Regions from separate parts of the Comamonas sp. MYb69 genome, predicted to be linked through region 2. Evidence: predicted binding sites of a transcription regulator. Region 2 holds the regulator's gene; the other holds the start of a gene.
The links. Region 2 encodes FNR, which switches genes on or off when oxygen is low (the NO sensors DNR and NnrR bind a similar motif). Its sites were predicted from a motif close to TTGATNNNNATCAA; they were not measured.
Positions count from the first base shown of each region.

Region 1: the regulator FNR is predicted to act here: its motif matches at 3,155-3,168, upstream of WH303_RS08980 (universal stress protein).

Region 1 covers NZ_JBBGZG010000005.1:156,006-161,525, reverse strand. The annotation lists gene WH303_RS08995 (peroxiredoxin) at 1-422, opposite strand, end outside; gene WH303_RS08990 (Bug family tripartite tricarboxylate transporter substrate binding protein) at 643-1,629, shown strand; gene WH303_RS08985 (2OG-Fe dioxygenase family protein) at 1,721-2,470, opposite strand; gene WH303_RS08980 (universal stress protein) at 2,609-3,046, opposite strand; gene WH303_RS08975 (aldo/keto reductase) at 3,241-4,203, shown strand; gene WH303_RS08970 (SIR2 family NAD-dependent protein deacylase) at 4,223-4,996, opposite strand; gene WH303_RS08965 (VOC family protein) at 5,182-5,520, shown strand, end outside.
Region 2 covers NZ_JBBGZG010000016.1:28,649-34,168, forward strand. The annotation lists gene WH303_RS19745 (enoyl-CoA hydratase/isomerase family protein) at 1-119, shown strand, start outside; gene WH303_RS19750 (malonate--CoA ligase) at 186-1,742, shown strand; gene WH303_RS19755 (universal stress protein) at 1,853-2,296, opposite strand; gene fnr (fumarate/nitrate reduction transcriptional regulator Fnr) at 2,452-3,174, opposite strand; gene hemN (oxygen-independent coproporphyrinogen III oxidase) at 3,325-4,707, shown strand; gene WH303_RS19770 (sulfite exporter TauE/SafE family protein) at 4,724-5,520, opposite strand, start outside.

The DNA of each region.
Region 1 (5,520 bases), on a different contig from region 2:
CCGGGCCGTGCGGCGGAGCCCGCGTCATAGGCCTGGATGGCCTTGGCATCGGGGTCGGAGGCCACGCTGAACTGGTCGCGGCAGGCTTCGCTGGAGAAGCGCTGCATCGTGGCAATGTCGTCATGCGAGATGCCGACGACCTGCGCGCCGGAGGCCGCAAAAGTGGGCGTGGCCTCGGCAAAGGCATGGGCCTCGATCGTGCAGCCCTGGCTGAAGGCCTTGGGGAAGAAGTACAGGACCACGGGGCCGCGCTTCAAGGCCTCGGCCATGTCAAAGCGCTGCACCTTGCCAGCCAATGCTGACTGCGTGCTGAACATCGGTGCCTGGGCACCAACGGCCAGCGCCGCCTGGCTGGGCAGGCTCACCAGGGCCGCGCAGCCCATCACCACCGAGGCCAAAGCCCCCACGAGTTTTGATTTCATAGTCGATCCTTCTGTTGTCATCCACCTACGCCTCCAGCCTGGGCCATAGGCGACAGATCCTGTTTTGTGCCTGCTGCTCATCGCTCCACACGACAGCCCCTAGAATATGCCACCTGGCGTGATGGCATGCATCATCACCCCTTTGACCGTTTATGCAACTACCTCCTTGGCCGACTCTGCAAAAGCCATGCGAAGGTGTCACTCTCAAGGAGACAACAAAATGATGAAACAGATTCTGCAGTGCGCCGCAGTGGCGCTCACGGTGGGGGCCGCTTCGGCTGCCATGGCACAGGGTGCGGGGGCAGACTACCCCGGCAGCAAGCCCGTCCGCATGGTCGTGCCCTTCCCGCCGGGCGGCGGCACCGACATCATCTCGCGCATCATTGCACAAAAGCTCAGCGAGCAAAACCACTGGACGGTGGTCGCTGACAACCGTGCCGGCGCGGGTGGCACCATCGGTATCAGCGAAGTGGCCAAGGCCCAGCCAACGGGCTATGACATCGTCATGGGCCAGAAGGACAACGTGGTGCTGGGCTACTACCTGTACAAGGGCCTGCCCTGGAACCCCGCCAAGGACCTGACCCCGATCGCCCATGTGGCCTACTCGCCGGTTATCATCGCCACCTCGGAAAACAGCAAGTTCAAGACCTTGAACGATGTGATCGCCGCCGCCAAGGCCGATCCCGGCAAGATCACCTATGGCTCGCCCGGCAATGGCACCAGCATCCATATCGCTGGCGTGCTGTTTGAGAAGGCGGCCGGCGTCAAGCTGACCCACGTGCCGTACAAGGGCTCCAACCCCGCCCTACTCGACACCCTGTCCGGCAATGTCGATCTGCTGGTGTCGTCCGTGCCCTCGGCCATTGGCCAGATCAAGGCTGGCAAGCTGCGTCCGCTGGCTGTTACTTCGGCCAAGCGCAGCAGCTCGCTGCCCGATGTGCCTACCGTTGCGGAACTGGGCATGAAGGGCTTTGATGTGAGCACCTGGTACGGCCTGTTTGGCCCCAAGAACCTGCCCGCGCCCATCGTCAGCAAGCTCAACACCGAGGTCAACAAACTGCTGGGCCAAAAGGAAGTGCAGGATTCCATCCTGGCCCAAGGCGCAGAGCCCCAGGCCATGTCCGTATCGGACTTTGACAAGTTCTTCCACAAGGACTTCCAGGACGCCAAGGCCATTGTTGAGGCCTCGGGCGCGACCATCCAGTAAGCCCCAGGGCTGGGATACGACAAGGGCACCTCGCAGGTGCCCTTTTTGTGGCCAGGCCAAAGGCCCGAATGGCTAATGGCGATGCCAGCCTTCAGGCGCCGTCTCCCTGGAAAGCCTCGCGGCGCAGGGTCACCACCAGCGTATCGCGGTGGCCCGGTTCCTCACCCACTGGTTGGATCGGTGTGCTCTCATGAATCATGCGGGCATCGTCGAGCAGCATCAGCGACCAGGGCTCGGTCAAGGTAAAGCGCAGGCCTTGCGGGCCCTGGGCATCAAACACCCGGGTCTCCCCGCCCTTGATGCCTTCGCGCGCGACCAGAAACACCGCCACCAGGTCCACGCCATCGCGGTGCGCGCCTTCGGGGGTGGGCCGGCCAATGCCCTCGGCCGTGTCGATGCGGAACTGGTGGGCCTCGGTGTACCAGGGTGCCTGCCCAGTGCTGGCAAACAGCGCCTGCGCCGTATACCCCAGCGCCCGCATGATCTGGCGCCAGGCGGGCAGCGCCTGGGTGCTGGCTGCGACGGGCTCAAACCAGCGCTGCATGCCGCCATGCAAGGCGTTGTATTCCACCGGCTGCCAGTGGGCGCGGTGCGTCACCGCCTGCACCTGGTCGTCCTGCACCACATAGCAGGAATGGCGGCGCTTGCGGTAGCGGCCACCGTCTTTCAGGTAGGCATCATGGGGCATGGCCTCCCAGTGGCTGCTGAGTGCTGCCAGCGCATCGGGTGGGCAGGCTGCCCACTGCGCCACGGCCGCAGGGCTGAGCACCGCATAGCCATAGGCGCGCAAGGTGCCGTCCACCTGGTCGGCATCACAATAAGGAGGAGGAAAGGACTGCATGTAAAACTCCGTCAAGCGGGCGAGCTTACGGCGGTCACAAAAGCATTGCGTGCTACACAACTTTGGGCAGCGCCGCAGCGCTGCCCGGTAGCCATCGCCTCAATGAAAACGGCAGCAAGCGGGGTGCCGCCGCAGACCTTACTGGCGCACCACCAACACGGGGATCAGGCTGTCGCTCAGCACGCGCTGGGTCACGCTGCCCAGCACCAGCTTTTCCAGGCCCTTGCGGCCATGCGATCCCATGACGATCAGGTCGGCCCCCGTGGTTTTGACGGCTTCCATCACGCCGTCGTGCACGGAGTGGCCCTCGCCCATGACGGTGTCCACAGGAATACCGGCCTGCTCCATCGCAGTTTTGACGGCATCCAAGGCAGTGTGCGCATCGGCAGTGGCGGCAGACAGGTACTGCGCCTGGCCATAGGCAAAATCGGCGCCCACGCCGGTGAAGGGATAGGGATCGATCACATACACCGCAGTGACCTGGCTGCCAAAGGCCTTGGCAAGACCGGCAGCCTTGTTGACGGCAAGCATGGAGGTGGCAGACCCATCGACCGGCACCAGAATATGTTTGAACATAGTGTCACTCCTTTTTGTTGTTGCATGCATAACTTACTCTAAAACGCAGGGCCCGGCAAACCTGGCAGGCCCAGCAGCACTGCCACCTATGCGGCAATTGCGAGCGGTTTGCGCTGCATCAACGATAGCACTGCGCCAGCCCGCGCCGCATAATGTTTGCTCCGCCCTGCTGGGCACTGACGCGCGTATTCGCTATGACAACATCCCTGCGTTCTCTTGGCCGATCCCCTCTGCAAGTCTCGCCGCTGTGCCTGGGCGGCAATGTGTTTGGCTGGACGGCTGACGAGGCCACCAGCTTTCGCCTACTCGATGCCTGGCTGGATGTCGGCATGAACTTTGTTGATACCGCTGACGTGTACTCGCGCTGGGCGCCTGGCCACAGCGGCGGCGAATCGGAGCGCGTGCTGGGCAAATGGCTGCGCAGCTCGGGCAAGCGTGCGCAGGTGGTGTTGGCCACCAAGGTCGGCAAGGACATGGGCGATGGCAAGGTCGGCCTGCGCCCGGAGTACATCCGCCAGGCGGTCGATGCCTCCTTGCAGCGCCTGCAGACCGATTACATCGACCTCTACCAATCGCATGACGACGACGCGCAGGTACCGCTGGCCGATGTGATGGGCACCTTTGGCGAGCTGATCGCCGAAGGCAAGGTGCGTGCTGTGGGCGCCAGCAACTACAGCGCAGCGCGTTTGGCCCAGGCGCTGCGGACCAGCGAGCAGCATGGCCTGGCGCGCTATGAGAGCCTGCAGCCGCTTTTCAACCTCTACGACCGTGCCGTGTTCGAGCAAGAGCTGCAGCCGCTGTGCGTTGCGCAGGGCGTGGGCGTCATCAATTTCTACAGCCTGGCTGCCGGCTTTTTGACCGGTAAGTACCGCAAGGCCGAGGACGCGAGCAAAAGCCCGCGCGGCGCCAAGACCACCCAGCTGTATCTGAACGACCGGGGCTTGCGCATTCTGGCCGCGCTCGAACAGGTGAGCAGCCGCACGGGCGCCCCGATGGGCGAGGTGGCCGTGGCCTGGGTCATGCGCCAGCCGGCCATTGCCTCGCCGATTGCCAGCGCCAGCAACCTCGAGCAGCTGCAGTCGCTGATCCGTGCCAGCCAGTTGCAGCTCGATGCCGAGGCGATGGCCACGCTCAACGCCGCCAGCGCCGAGGCTTGAGCGAAGGCAAGCGAAAAGCCTAGGCCAGCAGAGCCGGCAAAATCTGTGCCGAAGGCAGGCGCCAGCAGCGGTCGGCCACGCTGTCGAGTGCGGTCGGCTCGGGGTTGATGACCACCACATGGGCGCCGCCCCGGGCGGCGATATGGGCCAGTCCGGCCGCCGGGTAGACATGGCCGGAGGTGCCAATCACCAGCATCAGGTCACAGGCCTTGGCGGCATCTTGCGCCTGCTGCAGCTCGGCATGGGGCAAGGCCTCGCCAAACCAGACCACCGCCGGGCGCAGGTAGTTGCCGCAGCCAGGGCATTGCGGCGGCGCATCGCCTTCGGTAAAGCGGGCATCGCAACAGGGCTTGGGCGGCAGCAGCCAGCGGTTGTCCATCAGATTGCCATGCAGGCACAGCACTGGCGTACTGCCCGCACGCTGGTGCAGGCCATCGACGTTCTGCGTGACCAGGGTCATCCGGCCGGGGTGGCGCGCCTGCCATTGGGCCAGCGCCACATGGCCGGCATTGGGCATCACCTGGCGGACCAGATCACGGCGGTACTGGTACCAGTCCCAGACCCGCTGCGGATGGGCCAGAAAACCCGCCTCGCTGGCCATCTCCTCGGGGCTGAACTGCGCCCAGTAGCCCGTCTGCGCATCGCGGAAGGTCGGTACACCGGACTCCGCACTGGCCCCTGCCCCCGTCAGCACCAGCAGATGCCGCGCATTGTGCAAGCGCTGTCGCAGGCTGGCAATTTCTGTATCGGCAAGCGGCAGGGCTGCAGAGGTATCCAAGGGATCAAAAGACATAGAGGCGGCAGTGAAGAACAGGCGCTCAGCATACGACAAGGCTTGGGCGCCACCGCTCCAGTCCAGCATCGCCGTGCAGGGAGAGCTCTAGGCGATTTACATTCAGAAACGGTCATCACGATTTGGAGATGGACACGATGGTCGGGCCGAGCCCAGAATGGCTGACCCACGACGAGGAGACAAGAATGCAATTCATCCCCTATCTGAACTTTGATGGCGATTGCGCCGAAGCCATGGCCTTTTACGCCCAGCTGTTTGGCGGCCAGATCATGCACCAGATGCGCTTTAGCGACATGCCGCCTGGCGAAGGCATGCCACCGCTCCCGCCCGAGGCGCAATCCCGCCTGATGCATGCCCACCTGCAAGTGGGCAGCCAGGCGATCATGGCCTCGGACACCATGCCTGCGATGCCCGGCGCCAGCGCCGAGACCTGCGGCGGCGGCTATGCCAAACCCCAGGGCATGTGGGTCTCCATCGGTGTGGATTCCGCAGCCGATGGCGAGCGCATCTTCAACGGTCTGGCG
Region 2 (5,520 bases):
CACTGGCCGAAGGCGATGCCCAGGCCCCGGTGCTGCAGCAGCCCTATGCCTATGCCGATTCGGCAGAACACCGCGAAGGCATTGCCGCCTTTGTAGCCAAAAGAGCAGCCCAGTTTTGACCGTGCCTGCGCTGGCCACCGGCCAGACCGCAGGCGCCAAGGAAACCACCAACCAAGTAGACAAACATGACCAACGACAACCTGTTCTGCGCCCTGCGCGCGGCCTTTCCTGAGGACCTCGATGCCATCGCCGTGGAGACCACTTCGGCCAGCGGTGAGCCGCTGAACTACAGCTGGCGCGACCTGGACCGCATGAGCGCGCGCATCGCCAACCTGCTCGATTCGCTGAACATTCCCTCCGGCAGCCGCGTGGCGGTGCAGGTGGAAAAGTCGGTCGAAGCGATGGCGCTGTACCTGGCCACCTTGCGCGCCGGCCATGTGTTTCTGCCGCTCAACACCGCCTACCAAAGCGCCGAGATCGAGTACTTTGTCACCAATGCCGAGCCGGCCGTCGTGGTTTGCTCGCCGGCCAATTTTGGCTGGGTCTCCAAGATCGCCTTCCAGTGCGGCACGCAAAGCGTGTTCACCTTGGGCGATGACCGCAGCGGCACGCTGCTGGAGCGCGCCGTGCACTGCGCCGATGCACACACGCCCGCGCAGAAATCTGCCGACGACATGGCCGCCATTCTCTACACCAGTGGCACCACCGGGCGCAGCAAGGGTGCGATGCTCAGCCACGGCAACTTGCTGAGCAATGCAGTGATGCTCAAGGACTACTGGGGCTGGAAAAAGGGCGATGTGCTGATCCATGCGCTGCCGATCTTCCATGTGCATGGCCTGTTTGTCGCGATCCATGCGGCCTTGCTCAATGGCAGCAAGATGGTCTGGTTTGCCAAGTTCGAGCCCAAGGCGGTGATTGCCGCGATGGCACGGGCGACCGTCTTCATGGGCGTGCCGACCCTGTATGTGCGCCTGCTGGCCGAGCCGGGCCTGACCAAGGCGGCGGCCCAGCACATGCGTTTGTTCATCTCCGGCTCGGCGCCGTTGCTGATCGAGACCTTCCGCGACTGGCAGACCCGTACCGGCCACACGATTTTGGAGCGCTATGGCATGAGCGAGACCATCATGTTGGTCTCCAACCCCTACCAGGCCGATGCCCGCCATGGCGGCCAGGATGAGCGCCGGGGCGGCACGGTGGGCTTTGCGCTGCCGGGTGTGGGCGTGCGGGTGCAGGGCGATGACGGCCAGGCGCTGGGCGCCGACGAGATCGGTCATATCCAGGTGCAAGGCCCCAATGTGTTCAGCGGCTACTGGCGCATGCCCGAGAAGACCGCGCAGGAGTTCACGGCCGACGGCTGGTTCAAGACCGGTGACGTGGGCAAGATTGATGCGCGTGGCTATGTGACCATCGTCGGCCGCAGCAAGGACCTGATCATCTCCGGCGGCTACAACGTCTACCCGGCCGAGATCGAGGGCTTCATCAACGAACTGCCGGGCGTGGCCGAAAGCGCGCTGGTCGGCGTGCCACACCCCGATTTTGGCGAAGTGGGTGTGGCCGTGGTCATTGCCAAGGCGGGCCAGCAGCTCGATGCCGAGGGCATCATTGCGACTTTGAAAAAGCAGCTGGCCAACTTCAAGATTCCCAAGCGCTGCTTTGTCGTGGGCGAGCTGCCACGCAACACCATGGGCAAGGTGCAAAAGAACCTGCTGCGCGACCAGTACCAGGGCCTGTTCAAGGGCTGATGCGCCCATGATGGCGGCCTGCGCCGCCATGACAAAACCCTCGCGCTGTGGCAGCCAAGAAGCTGCCGCAGGCGAGGGTTTGCTATTGGGCGGATGCGCTTAGGTGGCGATCAGCGCAGCACCAGCACCGGTATCGTCGCATGGGTCAGCACATGCTGGGTTTCGCTGCCCAGCAGCAGGCGCTTCAAGCCCCGGTAGCCGTGCGATGCCATGACGATCAGGTCGCAGTTTTCCTTTTTCGCCGTCTCCAGCAGCGCCTCGGCAATCATGTCGGACTTGATCACCAGGGTCTTGATGGGCACGCCGGTGGCAGCGCCTTCGGCCACCACCTTGTCGACAATGCCCTGGGCGGCGCGTTCCCAGCCGTCCTCGATGCGCGCAATGTCATCGGGGTTTTGCATGGTGCTGCCCTCGAAGTAGCTGCGCGGGTAGTTGGGCGAGATGTTGACGGCGGTGACCGTGGCGTGGCTCAGCTTGGCCAGCGCGAGGGCGTGGCGCACGGCCTTCTCGGACAGCTCAGAGCCATCGGTGGCAAGCAGGATATGTTGGTACATGGCAGGCTCCTTTCAGGTCAGACGTAGGGCAGGGCGACCAGGGGCCAGCCTTGCCGTGGATTCAACACAGAGCATCGCCGCTTGCGGCTTGAGCGGATGTCGGATCAGACCGCGTTTGTATCCGCTGACGCGGCGACTTGGAATAGCTGCTTAGCTTAGGCCGAGCAGGCCTGGGTGTTGATCAGGCCCTGGAGCTTGTCGGTGTCCAGAATGCGCACATGGCGCTGCTTGACCTCGATGATGTTCTCCTCGGCAAACTTGGAGAAGGTGCGGCTGACGGTCTCGAGCTTGAGGCCCAGGTAGCTGCCGATTTCCTCGCGTGTCATGCGCAGGATCAGCTCATGCTGCGAAAAGCCCCGGGCATGCAGGCGCTGCACCAGGTTCAGCAAGAAGGCGGCCAGGCGCTCTTCGGCGCGCATGCTGCCCAGCAGCAGCATGACGCCATGCTCGCGCACGATCTCGCGGCTCATGACCTTGTGCACATGGTGCTGCAAGGCGGTCACTTCGCGCGACAGGTCTTCGAGCGAGGAGTAGGGCATCACGCAGACTTCGGCGTCTTCCAGCGCGATCGCGTCGCAGGAATGGCGGTCGTTGACGATGCCGTCAAGCCCGATGATCTCACCCGCCATCTGAAAGCCGGTGACCTGGTCGCGCCCGTCTTCGGTGGCGATGCTGGTCTTGAAAAAGCCGGTGCGAATCGCATAGAGGGAGGTGAAGGTCTCACCGTTGCGGAACAGCGCGCTGCCGCGCTTGATCTTGCGGCGCGTGGCGACGATCTCGTCGATGCGCTCCATTTGTTCGGCCGACAGTCCCACGGGCATGCACAGCTCGCGCAAATTGCAGTTGGAGCACACCACTTTGATGGAGTTGGATGTCATGTATCAATACCCGTGAACAAATATTCATGTAGGAACGGCGTTCCTCGTATGCGCCTATTGTGCGTGCAGGCGCCAAATGGGTTCTTGATGTACATCAAGGACGCGTGGCAGAGCTTGGGGCACATTGGGGGTCCGCTAGGAAGAAGCCACATGATTTCCCTGACCCCCGACCTGCTGCGCCGTTTTGATGTTCCCGGCCCCCGTTACACCTCGTATCCTACCGCAGACCGATTTGTTGAAGCCTTTGCTGCGAATGAGTACAAGCAGGCGCTGGCGCAACGCGGCACCGGCCTGGCTGGCAGGCTCGCTCCGCTGTCCTTGTATGTGCATGTGCCGTTCTGCGCCTCGCTGTGCTACTACTGCGCCTGCAACAAGATCATCACCAAGCATGCCGAGCGGGCCGACGAGTACCTGGACTACCTCGAGCGAGAGCTGGACCTGCAACTGGCCCACGTCAGCGCCCGTCCCACCATCAGCCAGCTGCACCTGGGTGGGGGCTCACCCACGTTTTTGACCGATGCCGGCCTCAGCCGCCTGATGGACATGGTCAAGCAGCGTTTTCATCTGCAGCCCGGTGGCGAGTACTCGATCGAGGTGGACCCGCGCACCGTGAGCCGCGAGCGCCTGCAGCATCTCTACCAGCTGGGCTTTAACCGGCTGAGCTTTGGCGTGCAGGATTTTGACCCACTGGTGCAAAAGGCTGTGCACCGTGAGCAGCCCGCTGACCAGGTGTTTGCCTTGGTCGAGCAGGCGCGTGAGATCGGCTTTGAATCTATCAATATCGATCTGATCTATGGTTTGCCCCAACAAAGCCCGGCCAGCTTTGTGCGCACGATGGAGCAGGTCAATGCGCTGCGGCCCGACCGCATTGCGCTCTATGCCTATGCGCACCTGCCCGAGCGCTTCAAGCCCCAGCGCCGCATCCAGGCGCAGGACCTGCCCAGCCCGGCCGACAAGCTCGCCATGCTGGCCCAGGCCCTGGCCGCGCTGGAAGGCGCCGGTTATGTGTATGTGGGCATGGACCATTTCGCCTTGCCCGACGATGCCTTGGCGGTGGCCAAGCGCCAAGGGCGCCTGCACCGCAACTTTCAGGGCTACAGCACCCAGCCCGATTGCGATCTGCTGGCGCTGGGCGTGTCGGCCATCGGCCGCATTGGCGCGACCTACAGCCAAAATGCCAAGACCCTGGAGGAGTACTACGACCTGATCGACCAGGGTCAGATCCCCGTGGTGCGGGGCCTGGCATTGACGCGCGATGACCTGCTGCGCCGCGCGGTGATCATGGGCCTGATGTGCCAGGGGAGTCTGGCGATTGAGTCGCTGGAGCAGGCCTGGCTGATTGATTTTGCCCAGTACTTTGCCGCCGAGCTGGCCCAGCTGCGCGAGCTGCAGGACCAGGGCCTGGTGCAGCTGAGCGACGAGGCGATCAATGTGACCGAGCTGGGCTGGTACTTTGTGCGCGGCGTGGCCATGGTGTTCGACAAGAACCTGCAGGCCGACCGCAACCGGGCGCGCTTCTCGCGGATTATCTAGCCCGCTGTGGCAGGTCTCAGCCCTGCCAGGCCGCCAGGCTCTTGTAGAGCATGTACGCGGCCAGACACAGCAAGATGCCGCCAAAGATCTTCTTGAGCTGGCCCACCGGCAGGCGGTGCGCGGCACGGGCGCCCAGCGGCGCCGTCAGCACGCTGCAGGTGGCAATGGCGGCCAGGCCGGGCAGCCAGATATAGCCCAGCGAATGCGGCGGCAGCCCCTGCAGGTGCAGGCCGGCCACCATGAAGCCGATGACATTGGTGACCGCAATTGGAAAACCCAGCGCCGAGCTGGTGGCGACCGCGTTGTGCATCGGCACGCTGCACCAGGTCATAAAAGGCACGCTGATAAAGGCGCCACCGGCGCCCACCAGGCCCGAGAGGCAGCCGATCACGCCGCCAGCGGCCACCTGGCCGGCCGTGCCCGGCATGGCGCGCATGGCCTTGCTGTTGGGCTTGCGGAACATGCGCAGTGCCGAGTAACCAATGAACAGGCCAAAAAACAAACCCAGGTAACTGCCCTTGAGCACCGCAAAAATGCCCAGGCTGGCCAGCAGGCCGCCCAGCACAATGCCGGGGGCCAGGCGTTTGACAAGGTCCCAGCGCACGGCGCCATGCTGGTGGTGGGCGCGCACGCTGGACATCGAGGTGAAGACGATGGTCGCCATCGAGGTGGCAATCGCCATCTTGATCGCCAGCTCGGGCGCCACCCCCTGGCTGCCCAGGATGTAGGTGATGAAGGGCACCAGCACCATGCCGCCGCCAATGCCCAGCAGGCCCGCCAGAAATCCGCCGATCAGGTCCAGAAACGACAGCG